One region of the Paenibacillus sp. J22TS3 genome, then DNA from elsewhere that is predicted to be linked to it. Evidence: riboswitches for the same ligand, from Rfam matches in the RefSeq annotation. Region 1 holds a riboswitch; each other region holds the start of a gene.
The links. Region 1 has a riboswitch for cyclic di-AMP ahead of KJS63_RS22705 (APC family permease). Riboswitches for the same ligand answer to the same signal wherever they lie in the genome.
Positions count from the first base shown of each region.

Region 2: it holds a riboswitch for cyclic di-AMP, as region 1 does, so the genes downstream of both, KJS63_RS25675 (resuscitation-promoting factor) here and KJS63_RS22705 (APC family permease) in region 1, are expected to answer to the same signal.
Region 3: it holds a riboswitch for cyclic di-AMP, as region 1 does, so the genes downstream of both, KJS63_RS24625 (C40 family peptidase) here and KJS63_RS22705 (APC family permease) in region 1, are expected to answer to the same signal.
Region 4: it holds a riboswitch for cyclic di-AMP, as region 1 does, so the genes downstream of both, KJS63_RS00740 (3D domain-containing protein) here and KJS63_RS22705 (APC family permease) in region 1, are expected to answer to the same signal.

Region 1 covers NZ_BOSF01000009.1:94,709-99,911, forward strand. Annotated here, with positions in the region: gene KJS63_RS22700 (bifunctional 2',3'-cyclic-nucleotide 2'-phosphodiesterase/3'-nucleotidase) at 1-1,696, shown strand, start outside; cyclic di-AMP (ydaO/yuaA leader) riboswitch at 1,918-2,064, shown strand; gene KJS63_RS22705 (APC family permease) at 2,189-4,009, shown strand; gene KJS63_RS22710 (carbohydrate ABC transporter permease) at 4,313-5,203, opposite strand, start outside.
Region 2 covers NZ_BOSF01000014.1:47,081-52,283, reverse strand. Annotated here, with positions in the region: gene KJS63_RS25685 (HD domain-containing protein) at 1-879, shown strand, start outside; gene KJS63_RS25680 (TatD family hydrolase) at 899-1,666, shown strand; cyclic di-AMP (ydaO/yuaA leader) riboswitch at 1,943-2,146, shown strand; gene KJS63_RS25675 (resuscitation-promoting factor) at 2,403-3,548, shown strand; gene rnmV (ribonuclease M5) at 3,808-4,353, shown strand; gene rsmA (16S rRNA (adenine(1518)-N(6)/adenine(1519)-N(6))-dimethyltransferase RsmA) at 4,357-5,203, shown strand, end outside.
Region 3 covers NZ_BOSF01000012.1:16,004-21,206, forward strand. Annotated here, with positions in the region: gene KJS63_RS24605 (4a-hydroxytetrahydrobiopterin dehydratase) at 1-74, shown strand, start outside; gene KJS63_RS24610 (c-type cytochrome) at 385-741, opposite strand; gene KJS63_RS24615 (GNAT family N-acetyltransferase) at 871-1,332, opposite strand; gene KJS63_RS24620 (C40 family peptidase) at 1,634-2,107, opposite strand; cyclic di-AMP (ydaO/yuaA leader) riboswitch at 2,112-2,249, opposite strand; gene KJS63_RS24625 (C40 family peptidase) at 2,589-3,080, opposite strand; cyclic di-AMP (ydaO/yuaA leader) riboswitch at 3,087-3,222, opposite strand; gene KJS63_RS24630 (hypothetical protein) at 3,467-4,282, opposite strand; gene KJS63_RS24635 (M1 family metallopeptidase) at 4,294-5,203, opposite strand, start outside.
Region 4 covers NZ_BOSF01000001.1:159,272-164,474, reverse strand. Annotated here, with positions in the region: gene KJS63_RS00755 (FAD-dependent monooxygenase) at 1-1,064, shown strand, start outside; gene KJS63_RS00750 (ABC transporter ATP-binding protein) at 1,156-2,109, shown strand; gene KJS63_RS00745 (ABC transporter permease) at 2,078-2,788, shown strand; cyclic di-AMP (ydaO/yuaA leader) riboswitch at 3,100-3,274, shown strand; gene KJS63_RS00740 (3D domain-containing protein) at 3,282-3,977, shown strand; gene KJS63_RS00735 (polysaccharide deacetylase family protein) at 4,049-4,837, opposite strand; gene KJS63_RS00730 (dihydroorotate dehydrogenase electron transfer subunit) at 4,984-5,203, shown strand, end outside.

The DNA.
Region 1 (5,203 bases):
CGAGAAGCTGAAGGCCGCTGCTGAAGCGAAATTCGCAGACAGCGCCAAGCTCAGCGCTTGGTCTAAGGCTGAAATTAACCTGATTGTGGATCGCGGAATCATGAACGGGCGCGGCGGCAACAAATTTGAACCTGCAGCCTCCTCCAGCCGTGCGGAAGCAGCCAAAGTTGTGGATATGATCATCACGAACATTTCCGTACAGCTGCTCGGAATCAATGATTTCCATGGACAACTCGATTACAAGAAAGACCTTAAAGATGCCTCGGGCAAAGTAACTGCCACTGTAGGCGGTGCCGACTATCTGGCTGCTTATCTGAAGCAGTATAAAGCCAAGAACCCGAACACCCTTCTGGTTCATGCAGGCGATGCTGTAGGGGCAAGCTCCCCGATTTCCGCCCTGCTGCAGGACGAACCAACGATTGATTTTCTGAACCGCCTTGGCTTTGCTGTAGGCACCGTGGGCAATCATGAGTTCGACAAAGGACCTGCGGAAGCTCTCCGCCTGATTCACGGGGGCAAGAACCCGAAGGACGGCCATGACTTCGCGGGAGCCAGCTTCCCTTATGTGGTGGCGAACGTGCTGGATGAGAACGGCAAGCCGTTCCTGCCTGCTTACACCGTTAAGGAAGTAGGCGGTGTAAAGATCGGATTCATCGGTGTGGTTACCAATATTACACCTTCTATCGTGAGCCCGGCTGGTATTAAAGGCCTTACCTTTACCGATCAGACCACAGCCGTCAACAAAGCTGTAGCTGAGCTTAAGGCTCAAGGCATCCGGTCTATCGTAATTCTGGCCCACGACCCATTCGCAGGGTCCAAGGATGCCCCAACCGGTGAAGTTGTAGACCTCGCGAACACGGTAGACGATGAAGTTGACGTGATTCTGGGCGGCCATGACCATGGCGGTCTGAATGCCGTGGTAGACAACAAGCTGATCGTGGAGTCCTACTCTTACGGGGTGGCCTTCTCCGATTTTGACCTGGAAATTGACCGTGCTACGCACAACATTGTGAGCAAGAAAGCTACCATTGTGGATACCAAACATGAAGGAATCACACCGGATGCGGAAATCACCAAGATGGTTGCTGACTATCAAGCGAAGAACGCTCCGGTCCTGAATGCACCTGTCGGCAAGACAGCTGCAGCTATCACCCGTACTACAAGTACGGCTGGTGAATCCGCACTGGGCAACCTGATTGCCGACAGCATGCGCGAGACCATGAAGGCCGACTTCGGTTTCATGAACTCCGGCGGCATCCGCAACGATCTGCCGCAGGGAACCATCACCTATGGCAACATGTTCGGCATTGAGCCATTCGGCAACGTGCTGGTGAAGCTGACGCTGACCGGGGCCCAAATCAAAGAGCTGCTGAATCAGCAATGGGGAGCGCCTAAGACCCGCATCGGGCAAGTCTCCGGCCTCACTTACAAATACGACGACAGCAAGCCGGATGGCTCCAAGATCGTTGAAGTGAAGAAAGCCGATGGAACACCACTCGAAGACACCAAGAACTATACGATTGTTGTTAATGACTTTATGGCTTCCGGCGGAGACGGATACACTACCCTGACTAAAGGAACCAACCGTGAAGTTGGGCCAGTGGATCTGGACGCGTTTGTTGATTATGTAAAAACTAAATTTGCAGGCAAAGACATTGACGCAAAGATTGAGAATCGGATCGTCAAAGTGAACTAATTCAATTCCTTATAGTGAAGAACCCCCTCCGGGAGACCGGCAGGGGGTTCTTGTCTTGATCATAGGTCAATCTGAAGCACAATAAACAATCAGTCCGGGCATTACAATAATCGCCAAATGAGAAAAATACCTGCACCGCAATCTTAAGGATAGTTTAAGAAGTACGAAAAGGTGTTTACAAGAATGAAGTACGAGAGTATGATAATCATCGGTTTTCAATTTCCATATATTCGCTGAAATCTTACAAGATGCGGGGGAACCGTTCTAACGGATTGAATCGATCCGGGGGGTGAATCCTATTACAAGGTAGGGCTACTCAAGGGCCCGAATCCGACAGCTAACTCCGTAAGCGTTATTTGAGAAGGAAGGTGGATTCAACCATGACCAGAATATTTAAAACCTGAGTATGTATGATTAGACTTGTGGACATTGTATAGTTCGTAAAGCACTTGGGTTTATGTCTTAATTTTTACCATACTGGTGGTGGAGAGAATGTCTTTAAAAAGATTTTTAATCGGGCGTCCCCTGAAATCAACAGAACTGGGCGAGCAAAAACTAAACAAAACCAAAGCTCTGGCCATTCTGTCCTCTGACGCCTTGTCCTCCGTTGCCTATGGGCCGGAGCAAATCCTGCTTGTCCTAATTACAATCAGTGCGGCAGCCTTCTGGTATTCAATACCGATTGCCGTAGGTGTGCTGGTTCTGTTAACCGCACTAATTTTATCTTACCGTCAAATTATTTTTGCTTATCCGCACGGCGGGGGAGCCTATGTGGTATCCAAGGAAAACCTTGGAACGAACTATGGTCTAATAGCCGGCGGTTCACTGCTGGTGGATTACATTCTGACCGTAGCCGTGAGTGTGTCCGCAGGAACAGATGCGATCACCTCCGCTTTTCCCAGCCTGCATCCTTATACGGTAATTATTGCGATTATTTTTGTATTATTCATCACGACCTTGAACTTGAGAGGAGTCACGGAGTCGGCCTCAATTCTGGCCTACCCTGTATACTTGTTTGTTCTAGCTCTGTTCATTCTAATCGGGGTCGGCATATTTAACATCCTGACAGGCCATGTGCCAGCTGAGCTGCACGCTCCAATTGGAACCCCTGTCGCTGGCATCAGCTTATTCTTGCTGCTGCGGGCTTTTGCATCAGGTAGTTCTGCGCTTACGGGGGTTGAGGCGATTTCGAACGCCATCCCGAACTTTAAAGATCCGGCGCCGAACAACGCCTCCAAGACGCTGCTGGCTATGGGAACCCTGCTTGCTGTGCTGTTTTCGGGAATTGTATTCCTGGCTTATTATTACGGGGTAGCCCCTAAAGCTCAAGTCACGGTAGTTTCCCAAATCGCGGAAATGACATTTGGCCGCAATTTCATGTACTTTTTTATCCAGGGAACTACGGCTCTGATTCTTATTCTGGCCGCCAACACGGGGTATTCCGCATTCCCTCTGCTGGCTGTAAACCTGGCCAAGGACAAATTCATTCCAAGAATGTTCACGGTACGAGGAGACAGGCTGGGATATTCCAACGGAATTATCATGCTGGGAGTCTGCTCCATTATCCTGATTGTCGTATTTAAAGGACAGACTGAGCACCTGATTCCACTGTATGCGGTTGGGGTATTTATTCCATTTACCCTGTCCCAGACCGGAATGATGCTGAAATGGCTGCGCACCAAGCCCCAAGGCTGGGTACCGAAATTTATCATCAATACGATCGGGGCTTTGATCAGTCTCACCGTATCGCTCATGTTCTTTCTGACCAAATTCAATCAGGTATGGCCGGTATTGATCTTCCTGCCGCTGATTATTCTGTTCTTCTACCGGATCCGGAAGCACTATGAAGCGGTGGGGGACCAGCTGAGATTAACCACCTGCGAGCGGGCTGTGCCAATTGAAGGCAATGTGATTATTGTACCTGTTGCAGGGATTACCCATGTAGTTGAGAACTCGCTGAACTATGCGAAGTCACTATCCCCTCATCAAATTATCGCAGTCTATGTACCATTCGAACGGCATGACGAGGATGAATTCGAAGCCAAATGGGAGAAATGGCAGCCGGACGTACGGCTCGTTACCCTCTACTCTCCTTACCGGAGCATTATTCATCCGCTGCTCAAGTTCGTGGATACCGTGCAGCGAAAGGCCAGTGAATCGAATTATCAGGTTACTGTGGTGATCCCCCAATTCATTCCGAAGAAGGGATGGCATAATATTCTCCATAACCAATCCGGCCTGATGATTCGCACCAAGCTGCTCTACAGCAAGAAGGTCATTGTTACCACGGTTCCTTACCGTCTGAAAAAATAATCCAGCTCCCTAAGTCCCTAGGTACCTAAGAAGCTGGATAGAAGTGAAGGCCCTCTTCCTGGGCTTCGTAACGGTGATTTACGCACCTAGGAAAAGGGCTTTGCCCAATCCTCATGCATGTTTAAGGCATCCAAGCATAAAGATCGCCGGGCCACACACCGCGCACTAAGGTGACGTGTGCAGCTTTCCCGGGAACACCAAAAAGGCACCCTGAGTAAAGGGTGTCTTTTTGGTATAAAGCATGGGGGATCTATGTTGGGGAATCTGATTGGAAGCTCTTCTTATGGGTTTAACCTGTTGTTCCTAGCCCTTGATTGAGCCGGCTACCATACCTTTCATAATCTGCTCCTGAAGAATCAGATAGATAACAATGGTCGGGATTACAGCGATCGCCATCGCCCCCATGGTAAGGGCATAATCTGTACCGAAGCCATCCGAGAATAGAGACAGACTCAGCGGCAGCGTCTTCAGGCTTTGGGAATTGATAAATACCAGGGCGAACGAGAAGTCGTTCCAGAATCTTAAGAAAGCCAAGATCGAGATCGTTGCAATAATTGGAGTACTGAGCGGAAGAATCATTCTTCCGAAGATTCCCCACCATCCTGTGCCGTCAATCATGGCAGCTTCTTCAATTTCACGCGGAATGGAAGCCATGTACGCCATCGCCAGGAATATCGCAATCGGAAGCTCAAAGGCTGTATACGGCAGAATCAGCGCACCATACGTATCCAGCAATCCGATCTTCTTCATCATCAGGAACAGCGGCACCAATGTGCTGTGAATCGGGATCAGCAGGCCGGCCAGAAACAGTGCGACAACTACCTTTTTGAATCTGAAATTGAATCGGGCCAGCGCATAAGCAGCCAGTAGCCCAAGAATAATGGTCAGGGCCACAGCCAATATGGTGACAATCGCAGAGTTCATCATCGCTCTACCCATATGTCCGAGATCCCAGGCGCGGGTGATGTTCTCCTTCATCCATACAAGCGGAAGGCCATAAGGACGCTTGAAGAAGTCCTCGTTCGTTTTAAAGGCACTGATAAACAGCCAGTACAGCGGGTACAGCGTCAGTATGGCATAGATCAGCAGGGGAAGCCTGACAAGTCCGGCAAGCGCTCTGCGCCAAAAATTTTGGGTAATCGGGGTCTTCAGGGCGGTTCCCGTGTTTCCGGCAGCCGCGGAATTTCCGGTTGT
Region 2 (5,203 bases), on a different contig from region 1:
AAACGGGAAGGCGAGGATTTTCCGGAGAAGGTTGCGGCAGTTATAAGGAAGGACTATGATAAGGCCATTGTGGTCAATCTGGTATCAAGTCCGCTGGATGCCGACCGGATGGATTATTTGCTGAGGGATGCCTATTTCACCGGGGTCAATTATGGAACCATCGATATTGACCGGATTCTGCGGATGCTCCGCCCCTTTCAGGGTAGAGTGGTTGTTAAGGAGTCCGGCATGCATGCTGTGGAAGATTACTTGATGTCCAGATATCAAATGTACTGGCAGGTATACTTCCACCCGGTAACCCGAAGTTCCGAGATTATTCTGCGGCAGATCTTCCGCAGGGCGAAGGAGCTTCACCAGGAGGGCTTCCGCTTCTCCTTCCTGCCTGACCCGCTTCCGGGTCTGTTCAACCGGGATTTGACCGTTGAAGAATACCTGCTGCTTGATGAGGCTTTAGTACAGACTTCTTTTGTTCAATGGCGACGTGAACACGATCCGCTGCTGGCAGATTTGTGCACACGATTTATCGACAGAAAACTGTATAAATATGTAGAACTTGAAATGTTAGATATGGAAATTATTGATGAAATCCGGCGCTCTTTCCGCGATTTAGGACTTGATCCTAATTACGATCTGGAAATTGATTTCCCTACGGATCTGCCTTATGATGTCTTCCGGCCGGAGGATAACTCCAAGAAGAAACAAATTCTGCTTCTGGACCGGCAGGACCGGCTGCGGGAAATTTCAGAGGTGTCCGACATTGTCCGCTCTATCAGCGGAATACACCGCGGGAAATATCACATGTATTATCCGGAAGAAAAGCTGCGTGGACTCGCCCGCAAGCTGCCGGAGGAAATAGCTGCACTACTTAATTTGCTCTAATGTGAAGGAGGAAATATCCGTGTTATTCGACACACATACCCATTTGGATGCACCGCAATTTGACGAGGATCGGGAGGAAGTGATTGCCCGTGCTGTAGAGCAGGGGGTCAGCCGGATGATTAATGTCGGATTTAACCGGGAGACCATTCCATCCACTATGAAGCTTGCCGAAACCTACGATTTCATCTACGCTGCTGTCGGTTGGCATCCCCAAGACGCGATTACGATGCAGGACGGGGATTTGGAGTGGATTGCCGAATTATGTGCGCACAAGAAGGTTGTGGCCATCGGTGAGATAGGCCTTGACTACTACTGGGACACCTCACCCAAGGAAATTCAGCATCAGGTATTCCGCAAGCAGATTGGACTTGCCCGAAGCTTGAAAATGCCGATTGTTATTCATAACCGGGATGCTCATGAAGACGTGGTCCGGATTCTGCGGGAAGAGAAGGCTGAGGAGGTTGGCGGGGTAATGCATTCGTTCTCAGGCAGCTGGGAGACGGCCAAGATGTGTCTGGATTTGGGATTCCACATTTCTTTTGGGGGGCCCATTACGTTTAAGAACGCTAAGCAGCCCAAAGAAGTATTAAAACAGGTTCCCATGGACCGGCTGTTGATTGAAACGGACTCCCCGTATCTGACTCCGCACCCGTATCGGGGGAAGAGAAATGAGTCTGCACACGTTCGTCTTGTTGCCGAAATGGCAGCAGAGCTAAAGGGTGTATCTGTAGAGGAAATCGCGGAAATTACCACCCGAAATGCACTGGAACGATTTGGAATAAGGTGAAATCGGGAGTAAAACCGATGAAATAAAGAGTATTTGGGAAAGATTAATAGTTTTTAATCTAAAAAAGGATGATTATTACAAAAAATTAACCAATTTTTTAAAAAAACTAGTTGATTCCTGCTTTACAACATGCATATAAACAGGATAGAATCTTTTCAGTAATTGATTTGGTCTGGCAGCACCACGAATTTGCTAGCTATGTGAATTGGATGTAAACCTAACCGGGTATAAAGCCACGAATTACTGGCTCCATTCACACATCAATTACAATTCCAAGAACCAGTCTCGCTGAATCTTCGGGCAACCGGAGAACGGGGGAACCAATACGGATTGTTGACTGAACGTTCCGTATTTGATTTCTTTAACGGGTCTTTGGGGTGAATTCAAGGTCATTGCGCCATGAGCGGATGAACTGAGATAGGGCAGCTCTCTACGCCCGAACCCGACAGCTAACCTCGTAAGCGTATGAAGAGAGAGGCAACTCGTGCATCCTACATTCCTTTAGTCAGCCGGAAGCCACGAAAGAGATCCTCTTACACTCTTTCTCTAGGCTTCTTTTTGTTTTGAATAAAGGAGACAGGAACGTCATACAGTGGTATGACATATGAGTAGCGCTGAACAGGCTGGTGCGGGATGCGAAATGTGCAGTAGGGCATTTCGTCAAAATCGGTATAGTCGCGTCAATTTTTATACAAGTCGATCTTAGACGGCGGGGCTATGAAGGAGGACGTAAGAAGTGGGCTTTTTCGGATCTAAGGAAACTACCCATGAGTCACGATCATCCAGCATGTCTTACGCGTTGCGGTGGAAGAAAGAAAACAAGCGTCAAATTGTTGTGGCAGGGATTGTTACCATCGCACTGCTTGTCGGCGTAACTACCTGGTTCTATGGCCAGGCTGACAAGAACATTTACTTGGTTGCGGATGGTAAGACACCATCTCCAGGCACATCGGTATCAAAGCCTGATCAAGGGCTGGAACAGCAAGCATTGAACCCAAATTCGGGGGATAAGGGTACGGCAGACTTGGGTGGTATGCTCCCTGAGGGAGATCAGTACATTCTGGGCCGTATAGTTCCGGTTAAGGTTACGGCGGACGGAGTCACTAACAAACATCTGACAACGTCAGAGACGGTTAAGGACGCTATTACGAACTTAGGCGTTAAAGTATCGGGTGATGACAAAGTATATCCATCCCTGGATACTCCAGTCAGCTCGGATCTGCACATTCGGGTCGTGCGCGTGGATAAACGTACAACGAAGAAAGCGGAGAGCATCCCTTATACCTTCGTCAAAACGTCGGACCCCTCTCTAGAGAAGGGAAAAACCAAACTGCTGAGCAAAGGCCAAACTGGCGTTGTGGTGCATCACATTGAGAAGGTGTACCAGGATGGCAAGCTGGTAACGAAGCGGTTGGTTAGTAAGTCCGTAGAAAGACAGCCATCTGCAAAAGTATTGGCGGTAGGCACCAAACCTAAAACTCAAGTACTTGCAGCTAGCATTGACCGCTCATCTAAATCTGTGAGCATCAGCCAGAATAACAGTGTCAAAAAGGGCGGCGTGCAGTTCAAATATAAAAAGTTGCTGAAGAATGTATCCCTGACCGCTTACTCTGCGGAAGAGAGCGGGATCGGTACGAATACTGCATCGGGAGCCCGGGTTAAGGAAGGTAGAACGATCGCAGTAGACACCGATGTGATCCCAATGGGCTGGTGGGTGTATATTGAGGGTGTCGGCTTCCGTAAAGCGGAGGATACAGGAGGCGCAATCAAAGGCAATAAGATTGATGTGTATTATGACAGTTTGAAAGCAGCTAACAATTTCGGGCGGAAAAAAGGCCGCACAGTTTATGTAATTGGACCGGTTAAGCCCGAACTGAACTAGTTAGCCTGGCTTAGGCATCGTTTACTTTAATCCATGAATAAGATACTATTACACATAGTAAATATGTGCATGCTAAGGAGAGGAGAATTCCTCTTCTTTTTGTTATGAATAGAACTTATACCGCTGGCCGCTAGCCGTATCTAATCTTTATATCGGTAAGGCAGTGCAGAGATTATAGATACTGGAGTGTTCCTGTTTATGGTAATCGGGCAGGGGATTGTTTTAAGATACAGACACGCACGAAGAAAGGATGGCGTCCATGATTAAGGAGGTCATTGTGGTTGAAGGACGGGATGATACCGTGGCGATTAAAAGAGCGGTGGAGGCGGATACGATTGAAACGGGCGGCTCCGCCATTGGCCCGGCTGTGATTCGTAAAATTAAGCTGGCCCAGGAGCGCCGGGGGGTTATCATTCTAACGGACCCGGATCATGCGGGAGAACGCATTCGCAAGATTGTAGCCGCCAAGGTTCCCGGCTGCAAGCATGCCTTCCTGACGGAGGCGGCGGCAACGCATAAGGGTGATATCGGGGTGGAGAATGCTTCGCCCCAGGATATTCGGGAGGCCCTATCCAGGGTGCGGAGCGAATACAGCGGCGAAGAGATTCTGATCAGCTTCGAGGATTTGATCGAAGCGGGTTTAATCGTCCATCCGCATGCGGCTGAGCGACGCCGCTTTATGGGGGAGCAGTTGGGCATCGGATACTGCAACGGCAAGCAGTTCTTCAAACGTCTGCGTGTGTTCCATATCAGCCGTGAGGAGTTCGCCGCAGCCCTTCAACAATTAGAGAGCAAAGGAGATTAATCCATGAGCAGGATCGAAGATATATCGACGCCCAAAAGAACGAAGGAGATCATACAGCGGCACGGCTTCTCCTTCAAGAAAAGCCTGGGCCAGAACTTTCTGATCGATCAGAATATTCTGGGCAAAATTGTCGGTGCGGCTGAACTAGATGAAACGAAGGGGGCCCTTGAGATCGGTCCTGGAATAGGCGCACTGACCCAGAAGCTGGCTGAAACGGCAGGCAAAGTGACAGCTGTAGAGATCGATCAGCGCCTTATTCCTATCCTGGAAGAGGTACTTGAGCCATACGGTCATGTACGGGTCATCCATGGGGATGTGCTGAAGTTGGACCTCCGTGAGGTGATTGAGCGGGAGTATGCTGATCAGACCGGTGTCAGCGTCGTCGCTAATCTCCCTTACTATGTGACGACACCTATTATTATGAAGCTGCTCGAAGAGCACCTGCCTCTGGAGAATATTGTGGTTATGATTCAGAAGGAGGTGGCAGAGCGTATGGCCGCCTCACCGGGGGGCAAGGAGTACGGGAGCCTGAGCATTGCGGTCCAGTACTACTGTGAGCCTGAACTGGTCTGCACCGTTCCGCATACGGTATTTATTCCCCAGCCGAATGTCGACTCGGCGGTTATCCGCCTGAAGGTTCGTCAGGAAGCTCCGGTAAAGGTGGAGGATGAGGCATTCTTTTTTACCGTGGTACAAGCTTCATTCGCCCAGCGGAGAAAAACGATCTCCAATAACCTGAAGACGCGCTTCTTCGCAAGTGAAGGCCGTGAGGAGCTGGAGAGGCTGCTTGGGGAGGCCCAGATTCTGCCGTCGCGGCGGGCTGAGACGTTAAGCCTTGAAGAATTCGCAC
Region 3 (5,203 bases), on a different contig from region 1:
GCATTACAGCCGTGGATATAAAAGAAGCCCAGCAATACAATGAGGCTTACGATAAAGCCCTGTCCGGCGAGTAGCTGCCGGCTCTAAGGCCTTAACTTAAACCTCTTAGCTTCAATAAGAGGCCTAATTTAACAGGACATGCCAGGGCGGGGCCGGAATATTGGTGCAGCTTCCCCGCTACTTTGGCCGCAGTGCATAGACTCTAGGACAGGGAGCGCTGTGCCGTCTTTCGGAATGACGGGCATATACGTGTCCAGTGCCGCGTATAGTGGCTATCGGATAAGCGAGCTTTCTTAACTGACAGCTCAAATATATGTATGGAAATGAAAAAAACACGCCCTCAGGTATACGCTTACAGCGTGGAAGGGGGCGTGTTTTGATGGTTTATTTTTTTGCAGCAAGCCATTCAGCCACGTTGGCAATTTCCTCAGGCTTAAGTTTGTCTTTGAAGGATGGCATGTTTCCATTACCCTTGGTAATTGTGGTGAAAATTTGTTCGTTCGTCATTTGTGAGCCTATCTTCTGCAAATTCGGTCCAACCTTACCTTCGAGCTGATCGCCGTGACAGCTGATACAGTTCGCTTTAACGGTAGCTTCTGCTGTGCCAGCGTTGACTGTTACCTTAGGCATGGTAGGCTTATTCTCTTGTGCTACTTGTTCTTTACCCGGTAGGGTGAACATGAGCACGATGGCCAAAGCGCACGCGATAAAGAACAAACCGCTCATGATCCACTTTTGCATTCCAATCGTCCCTCCTATGTAAGATACCTTCTCCCATTATAACGGAACATCTTGTTTGATCATAGCACTTGTGTCAAAAAAACAAACAAGTTGTGCCAAATTTATGACTTCTCTTTCAGCCTGTCAAATTCACTTCTGCTGCGTTCCCTGATAGACCATACAGTAGAAGTTCCTCATTCCATCTGGCGTTCTGCGTTCATATTCATCCGTAATGCGGAATCCGGCTTGATGATAGGTCCGAATGGCCCGCTCATTCCAGGTTAGAACCTCAAGATCGACCGGAGACTCGGGACGGCGGATTAGGGTTTCCTGCAACACGGTACGTACAAACGACTTACCCAGGCCCTGACCGCACAAATCAGGCTTTAAACCAAGCCCTAACCGGGAGACGTTCGACATGGGGAAAATTTGTGCGAACCCCGCAAGCTCCCCTGTTGCGGTCAACACCGAAATATATTGTTCCTCCCGAAGCTTTGGATCACCGAACTCAATCTCTAGGGCCCTCATCTGCTCCCAAGGCAGAAAGCCGTAAATATTATAGGGGGGTTCATACACCCAGGTGCAAATCTGCTGACCGTGGGACTCGCTCATAGGAACGGCATAGAAATCTGTATGTTTGTTAAGAGTTATGGAGATCACCTCATTTTAAAAAATAAGAAAAAAGTTACAGAAACTCATCTGTGGTACGTTTATCCCCTAAAAGAGTGGGTATATATATGATAAGCAGGGCTGGAATAAAATAGTTGGTCGGCAGGTTTTTATTTTGAAACCTTTTGTGCAGTGGCAACGTTCTAGAGTTAGGTGCAAAAAAACCACAGGCCGATTCCGGCAAGAATCGTCTGTGGTCGAGTGAGTAAGGCAATCTCGTAAGCTCCATTTGAGGGAGTGGAACTTACAGGTTTACAGCGTATTTCTTATATTTCGCTTGGCTAAGAATGCGTTTGGCTCCAACGTAGCGTTTGCTGTAGTAACTGCTGCTGAGACGGTCAATGTGGATACCTTTTGAGGAAGAGGCATGCGCGAATTGGCCGTTTCCAAGAAATACTCCAACATGGGATACCCCATTACCCAGGGTATTGAAGAATACCAGATCTCCCGCTTTAAGTTGGCTCTTCGCCATCACCGGCGAACCTTGATGAAATTGAGCTTTAGACTGGCGGGCCAGGCTTACGCCCATCTTCTTAAACACAAAAGTTGTAAATCCGGAACAATCGAAACCGCGGGTAGACATACCTCCGGTTTTATATGGCGTTCCATAAACACTCTTTACCGTAGTAGTAAGGGTAGAGCTGGCAAAAGCGCTTCCTGTTCCTAGACTGAACAATAGAGCCAAGCTCGTTGCGGCTGCTGTAAGTTGCTTTCTCAAGATGTTAGACTCCTTCCAAGGCCTGCGAGGTTAGCTTAAGGATTCGGTTGAAGGTTCCCTATGATCCCTATAATGCGGATCAATTCACCCATAACTGGTTCCCCCGTTTCCCAGGTGTGTGGGAATTCGGCTGATTTGTTGGTTTAGTACACCTAATCTGAATGCTCGATTAGAACCGAGACTTCAGGATCCCAGCGTTCCAGGCAATTGATGTCGAATCTTGGAGTTTCTGGGCTGGTTCGTGAGTGACGCTCCGACAAATGACAACAATAATGACAAAGTTGTTACTAATTCCTTGCCTATTGTACCAAAGCGTCCAAGCTTTGGCAAGTTAGAACTCACTTTTTTTGTCAAAAAAACATATGTATACGGTTTATTTCCTGTAGGGACGGTTAATAATTAGTAACAGAATTGTTAAAAAGACAAACAAAAAACCCGCACGATTCCGGCAAGAATCATTGCGGGCCAAGCAAGGGATAACTTATTCTACGTCATCGTTGTCGGTAGAGGAATCGGCAACGGCTTCAAATTTCTCATTGCTCATAATGCGTTTGGCTCCAACGTAGCGGTTGGTGTAGTAGCTGTCACTCAGCTTGCTGATGGTAACGCCTCTCTTGGATGAAGCGTGTGCGAACTTCCCGTCACCGACATATACGCCGACATGAGACACACCATTTCCCAAAGTATTGAAGAATACCAGATCTCCGGCTTTCAATTCATCTTTCGGTACGGCCTTACCCATCTTGTATTGGGAGCCCGATTGGTGAGGAAGGTCTATTCCCAGTTTGTTGAATACATACTGAGTAAAGCCTGAGCAATCAAAACCGTTGGTGGACGTTCCACCCGACTTATACTCTGTACCAATGACCTTGTCTACGACTTTGTCCAGCTTGGAGTCTGCGAAAACGCTTCCAGCTCCCATCGAGAACAAAATGGACATAGACACTGCTGCTACTGCAAGTTTCTTCTTCAAAAGCGGTTAAACTCCTTCCAATGCCTGCGAGGTTAGCTTAAGGATTCGGTTGAAGGTCCCCTATGATCCCTCCGTTGCGAGATCAATTCACCCAAAGTGGTTCCCCCGTTTCCCGGTGCAGGGAATTCGGCTTATTCATCTTGGCACCTATATGAAACGACTTAGTTAGCTCGTTCCATAATAATGTATACGACATGTATGTCGAAACTCCTGCTGTGACCAAAAAATAATTACAATGTTGTTACTGTCATAGTTCACATTGTAACAAGGTAGGTATCTTTTGGCAATGGCCGATTGCGAGATTTCCCGGAAATTGAAAGACAAAAAGCCTTCACCAAACGGTGAAGGCCTTGAGCGGCGCGGGATGGGACGAAGTTATGACTTCTTTATTTCTTTTCATCCCACAGGTGATATTGCGAGGATATATGCCAAATACTGAGAAGACTGCGAATGAAAGGATAGGATTGCTGAAGAATTAGAGCCGCGAATCCGGTCCAGATCCAGGAGGCCGTGCTGAAGCTGCCAAACAGCAGAAGGGTGACCGCTCCCAGCAGGAGGGAGATGCCGGCCGCCGGAAGAAAACGGCGCAGATAGATCAGAATCCCCGAGAAGATTCCGGCACCGAATAAGTACCCAAACTGAGCGAACAGCAGCAGCTGGTGAATCAAATAGCCATAAATCAGCCAGCCGAGAATATACATAACAGCATAGAGAAGAGGAGAGCCTCCGCTCTGAATCCCTTTTACAAGCAGGTCAAGCAGCTTGGGGAACAGCCAATATCCCGGTGCCATCACAAGAATAAGCTCGATGATATAAAAGAGGGTGACCGGCTTCCACAGCCGCCCGATTCCCTGAAAGAAGACCAGACCGGCTCCATCTTGCGTATCCGGACGGAGTCCGTACATTACGCCCGCTTGAATCAGCGGGGTTAGCACCAATCTCAGCAGAAGCATGCCTGCCAGCAGCCAGAGGTACTGATGTACCTCCTGGCTGTATTTCAAATCAAGCTGCCCCTCGATAAAGAACAGCAGGCGGCTGAGCTCGCTCGGGGCAGGGTCCGGATAGCGCTGCAGCAGCGGAATGATGGCCGAGTTAATCAGACGGTACAGAAAGACGCCCCACAGCAGCTGATACAGAAAGAGAATGATTACAACGGGAAACTGAGCTTTGGTACTTTGCCATCCACCGCGAATGTATCGCATCTATTGTCACCTCACCATGAGAGCAAGCCAAGAAGTGATTCCACCACCTTGGTTATGCCCAGATTCCAACGGGTCCCCGTCTTCTCTTCCACTTCGGACTTGAGATAGTTGTTGATATGTTTGTTCTCGAGCACCAGGGTGTAGCCGGGATCAACCATAGCCCAGGCTAACGGCTGTTTGTACTGCAGCTTATAGACGATCTGGCTTTCGTCGCCTTTCCAGGTTTTGCGAACGATGTGGCCATCCTTGAAGCTGAAGATGACAGGAACCTCAGGGTAGGTTCCGCCAAGTCTGCTGATTTTGACAACCGATTCATATAGAGGGCCGGATGGGTCCTTTGGAGTAATCGGGCTCACTGTAATGGAGTCTACAGCGAAATTAGCCATTTGGCCGCTGTAAACATATTGATTGAAATAGTCCTTCCAGGAGCGTCCTGTCACCTGTTCAACCGTCCGCTGGAAATCCACGGTGGCCGGGTGCTTGAAGCGGAATTTGGCGGCGTACTTGGCCATGATTTTGTTCATGACGGGAGTCCCAACCTGGCGTTCAATGCCAAGCAGCACGAGCTTGCCGCGGGTATACACATTCTGGGCATAGGCATCGGCGGAGCCGTACTTCCAAGCCTCCTTCGGCAGGGCTGCGGGCTGATTCACGAAGCTGGATTGAATCGGCAGGGCGGATGTAACCCCGTAGGCACTCTCCATGAGTTTGTCCTCCGCGTAAGAGGTGAAGCCTTCATCAAGCCAGGCTTCCTCGAACTCATTGCTTGCGATCATGCCATAGAAATATTGATGGCCGATCTCATGGACCACTGTCCTCTCCAGCTCATAACCTGGAGATTCGGAAGACGCCCCGAATGCGGTGACCAGGGTCGGGTACTCCATTCCGCCAGCCCCGTTGCCGCTTGCCGGCGGGACGACG
Region 4 (5,203 bases), on a different contig from region 1:
CTGATGGGGGCAAAAGCAATATTCGTAAGTTTATTCATTTGCCATTGGTTGGGGAAACACACGATCATGAGCGGTGGTATCTTGGCGATGTACGATTGGAAGGGCTGGATCGTGACCATATCCATATCTGGACCTCTCCGGAGGGGATGGTCGGGGTGACACCGCTGCCCAAATCCGACATCTGGCAACTGCAGGCAACAATTCCAGAAGAGATCGAGGAACCGGAGGAACCGTCGCTAGAAGTGTACCAAGCGATGTTTGACCGGCGAGCCGGTGCCGGACGTGTTCGGCTCACGGATGCATCCTGGCTGTCTATCTACCGGATCAATGTCCGCATGGTTGAATGTTACCGTAATTGCCGGGTTTTCCTTGCCGGCGATGCCGCTCATGTTCATTCGCCAGCCGGTGGTCAAGGAATGAACACGGGGATACAGGACGCCTATAACCTCGGCTGGAAGCTGGCGGCTGTCATACGCGGTGCGGACACCGCCTTGCTCGACACGTACGATGAGGAGCGCCGCCCTGTGGCTCAAGCCGTGCTCGAGGACAGCACAAAGAAGATGGGAGGGATTGTAGGAACGGCAACTGAAGGTGGCGAGTTGTCCCAATCCTTGAGCACCGTATCCGATGATCTGACGAGCGGGCTTCTCATTTCCTATCGGTCAAGTTCTCTTACCCACCCGTCTGATCAAATAAATGTTACCCGTTCATTCCCGGGAGATCGTGCTCCTAATGCTACGGGTCTGCAAGGCAACGGCGTTGCAGGAAGTGTCTTTGACCTTTTGCGCGGCCCGCACTGGACGCTCTTGGCTTTTGCAAATGGTATCAATCCTTCTCTGATGAGCTTCATCAGCGATGAGCTCCATGTGCATTGCATCCTGCCAGCGAATGTGGAGGGGGTGGAAGGCATAATCGACTCAGGAGGGAATGCCTATCGAATTTACGATGTAACAAGCGAAGAACTCGTATTGATACGACCGGACGGTTATATTGCACTGCGTACTTCCCTTGATGATACAGCATCAATTTCGAATTACTTGAATTCCATTTATCGCGCAAACTGATTTGGATAATGCCGGTGGGGATCTATTCAACATCTCATATGGCCGCCGGCTCTTTTATTCCTTTAATTAGGCAATAGGAAGGACTGTTATTATGGAAGATATTATTCGAACCGTTAATTTGACTAAGCAATACGGGAGTAGAGTCATTGTAGATCGCGTTTCAATTTCCGTTAAGAAAGGAGAAATCTATGGATTCTTGGGGTTGAACGGTGCAGGGAAAACGACAACCATCCGAGCTCTTCTCGGCTTAAGCAAACCTTCTTCTGGAGAAGTGTATTTATTTGGTCAGCGCTGGGCTAACGGGAATCCCGATTTGTCGAGACGGGTAGGTTATATGGTGGAAGTACCTTATGCCTATCCTCAATTTACAGTTAGGGAAAATTTGAATTTGATGGCCAAGTTGCGAGGATTACCGGTTCCGAGGGCCGTTGACGAGATTATGGAGCAATTGAATTTGACCCAATATGCGGATAGTAAGGCAAGAGATTTGTCACTTGGTAACGCGCAGAAACTTGGATTGGCCAAAGCATTAATTCATAAGCCTGACGTTCTGATTCTTGATGAGCCAACGAATGCACTTGATCCAGCCGGAATTGTGGAGATAAGGGAAATGCTGAAATCTCTAGCTTCTCAACATGGGGTTACCGTGTTTATATCGAGTCATATCCTTGAGGAAATGTCCAAATTGGCTTCTCGAATCGGCATTATTCACAAAGGAGTATTGCTTGAAGAACTGACAACCAAAGACTTTGAAACCATCCGCCGAAAGCAGTTGATGATCGGAACGAAGGATGCTCGGAAGGCTCAAGTTATTCTTTCAGACTCCGGGTATGCGGTACATTCGACATCGAATAACTGCTTTGTCCTGCCCGACGAACATGCCGTTAAGCACCCCGAACATATTGTGAGATTGCTTGCTCATCATGAAGTACCGCTCACTATGCTTAAAGTTGAAGAAGAGAATTTGGAACATTATTTTCTCAAAGTAATCGGAGTTGAGGAGGGAAGACCGAATGAGATCATTGTTGACAGCATGCAGCGTTGAAGTTTACAAATTGCGTCGGTCCTTTGTTTTATGGGGCACGCTTCTGTTTATATTGTTTGTCATCACGTTGTTCTTAGGACAGCCTAATTGGTCTTCTTTTTTTGAACGGACTGCGTTTTTGTATTCATCCGTGTTTGGTCTGCTGGGGTTTGGAATGTTAACAAGTTGGACGTTTGGTCGTGAGTATTCCGACCGGACGCTCAAGGATTTGCTCGCTTTGCCTGTATCGCGTGGTAAAATTGCGATTGCCAAATATGTCGCAATTATATTCTGGTGTTTAGTAATGATGTTGATCAGCTTTGTTTATGCTTTATTACTGGGTTTTTCTATTGGACTTCCTGGATTTTCGTTTGCTATGGTACAACATTATTTCTTCCTAATTCTTATAATTGGTGCTCTCCACCTATTATTAAGTGCACCACTTGCCCTATTGGCCTGTATATCGCGTGGTTTTCTGATGCCGATTGGCTTTGCATTTACAACTTTAATGTTGGCTTTGGTGTTCGGGCCTACCACCATTGGAGCTTATCTGCCTTGGTCTGTACCTGCTTTGCATTTGAAGGAAAGCGGAGACGCTTTGTTTCCCTTGATGGGTACTAGTTATTTGCTGGTATTCTTAATAGGACTAATAGGTTTCATTGGGACGGTAAAATGGTTGCAAAACAGGGAGCAACGATGATTTACAAAAAAGATTCTGCATAGAAATCATTTGGAAGGAGATGATCCTGCCTCTAAATCAAGATTTCTGCTGATGGGTTGTCTACAGTAGAACACGAATCATTTGCTAGCAGCATAATACTCGGAGCTTTGCTCCGGGTTTTCTTATATTCTAGCCGCGTGCTGAAGAAAGACCTGCTGCCCAGAGCAGCGCTATGAACAGCAGTGAAACGGGCTGCAACGCTCTGGAAAATTTTAATTTTTTGTAATAATTAACTGTTTCAATTTGCGATTTCCAGGAATTACTTGCTTGATTGGTTACAAAATTGTGATATATTCGTAATGCCGAAACCAGAACCTGGTGCGGGGGATGATTTGCGGATCAAGCTTAGGTATGAGAAGAGATCAGAGCTTATCCTTGGGGTGAAGTGCCGGTTAACCGCGGCACCGGGTTGTATCCTCAATCCGAATCCGACAGCTAACTCCGCAGGCATAGTTAAAAGGAGGATATTACAATGACATCTAAGAATGACTACAAGTCCAAAAAAAAGAACAAACTGGCGCTAGCCGCGAAAACGGTTGCAGCCGCACTAGGGATTGCCGCATGTATACATATGGCGCCTGCCCATGCTGACGCAGTACATACCGCTATGGAAGGGGATACATTCTATCTCCTCTCCAAAAAATACGGAATATCCGTAGATAACCTGATGAATGCGAACCCGGCTGTAAGTCCGACGAATATTTATGAAGGCCTGCCCCTTAACATTCCAACCAGTCTTAAGGCAGAGGCAGCAGTCGCTAGTCCGGTTATTCTGAAGCAGGATCCGATTGCTTCACTTAAGGTATTTACAGCCGATAAGATCGTGGAAGCCTGGGGCAAGACCTTCAACTATTCTAAGACGATCGATGTGGTGGCTACCGCTTATTCAGCCCACCCCAGCGAGAATGGATGGGGTCCTGTAGACTATTACGGGAATCCGCTGACACTCGGCACGATTGCCGTAGACCCTAAAGTCATTCCTATGGGTACAAAGGTGCTCGTGACCGGACACAGCCATAGCGGCCTGCCGAAGAACGCATTTGTAGCCACTGCGACTGATCAGGGAAGCGCAATTAAAGGTCACCGGATCGATATCTTCATTCCGGGCAGCCAGGAATCTGTAAATACATTTGGCTTCCAGGATATCAAACTTTACGTCATCAAGTAACATAGATTGTATTTGATCATACTAACTGTGATCATACCGAAAGATAGGGGAGGCCGCTTGGCCTCTTCTTTTTATTTTGACTCCTGAGTGTGAAGAAGCCTTTTCAAATCCACAAAAATATACCCCTGCTTTCTAAGCACCGAAATCACTTCAGGCAGCGCCTGGATCGTTCCCGACAGGTCTGCGCCTACGCCGCCACCGGCATGCTGAAGAATAATGGACCCCGGCCCTGCGGCTTGAAGAATGTTGCTTTTAACCGCGCTTTTGTTCAGTCCTTTCCAATCCTTCGAATCCACATTCCAGTTGATGACCTTGTAACCGCTGCGTTTTACCCATCTGAGCTGATCTTCATTAATCTCTCCGTAAGGAGGACGGATCAGTTTGGGTCTTACACCTGTCATAGAATTGATGATTTTCTCGGTACGAAGGATCTGTTTCTGGAAATAAGCCAGGTCGCGGTTCTTAAATAAAGGATGATTGTAAGAATGGTTGCCAATCATGTGTCCTTCTCTATGTATACGGCGGACGAGTTCAGGGTGTTTTTGCGCACGGGCTCCAACTACGAAGAACGTGGCCTTGACGTGATGTCTCGCGAGAATATTTAGCACCTGAGGGGTGAATCTGGGATCTGGAACATCGTCGAAGGTTAAAGCAACCTGTTTAATATGAGGTCCTCTGAACTTGAAGGTCTCTGAATATTTTTTTCTTAGCTCGCCTAGAGTTAGAGACTCCTGATTGGACTCTGGGCTGATTTTGGACAGAGTCTGCCTGTCCAAAGAGGCGGTAGCCGCTGGGGTAACTAGCGATAGCAGCAAGGCCGAAACACTAGTCAGCAGGAGAGCAGTAGTACGTAATCGCATTAGGAATCTCCCCTTTTCCTTAGTTTGATACGTGTTGTTATTTCCCTATGGGATTGCTTTTATCCACAGAAAGCTGACGAGTGAGGAATATCACGGCATCCTCCAGCAGAAAAGGGCATTTTATAGGAACAAGGGGGAGCGTGCAAATGGCTGAAATCTTATCAAATATACAGGTGTCACACGATGTGTTCCGGATGAAGGTGGCCGGGGAATACGAGGGGAAGCCGGGCCAATTCTTTATGGTGAGAAAAGACCGGGGGCTGCCACTGCTGCCAAGACCGCTGAGCATCTTCGATTTGCAGAGGCAGAAGCATTATATTGAGTTCCTGTATCAGGTTGTTGGTGAAGGAACACGACAGTTCGCCC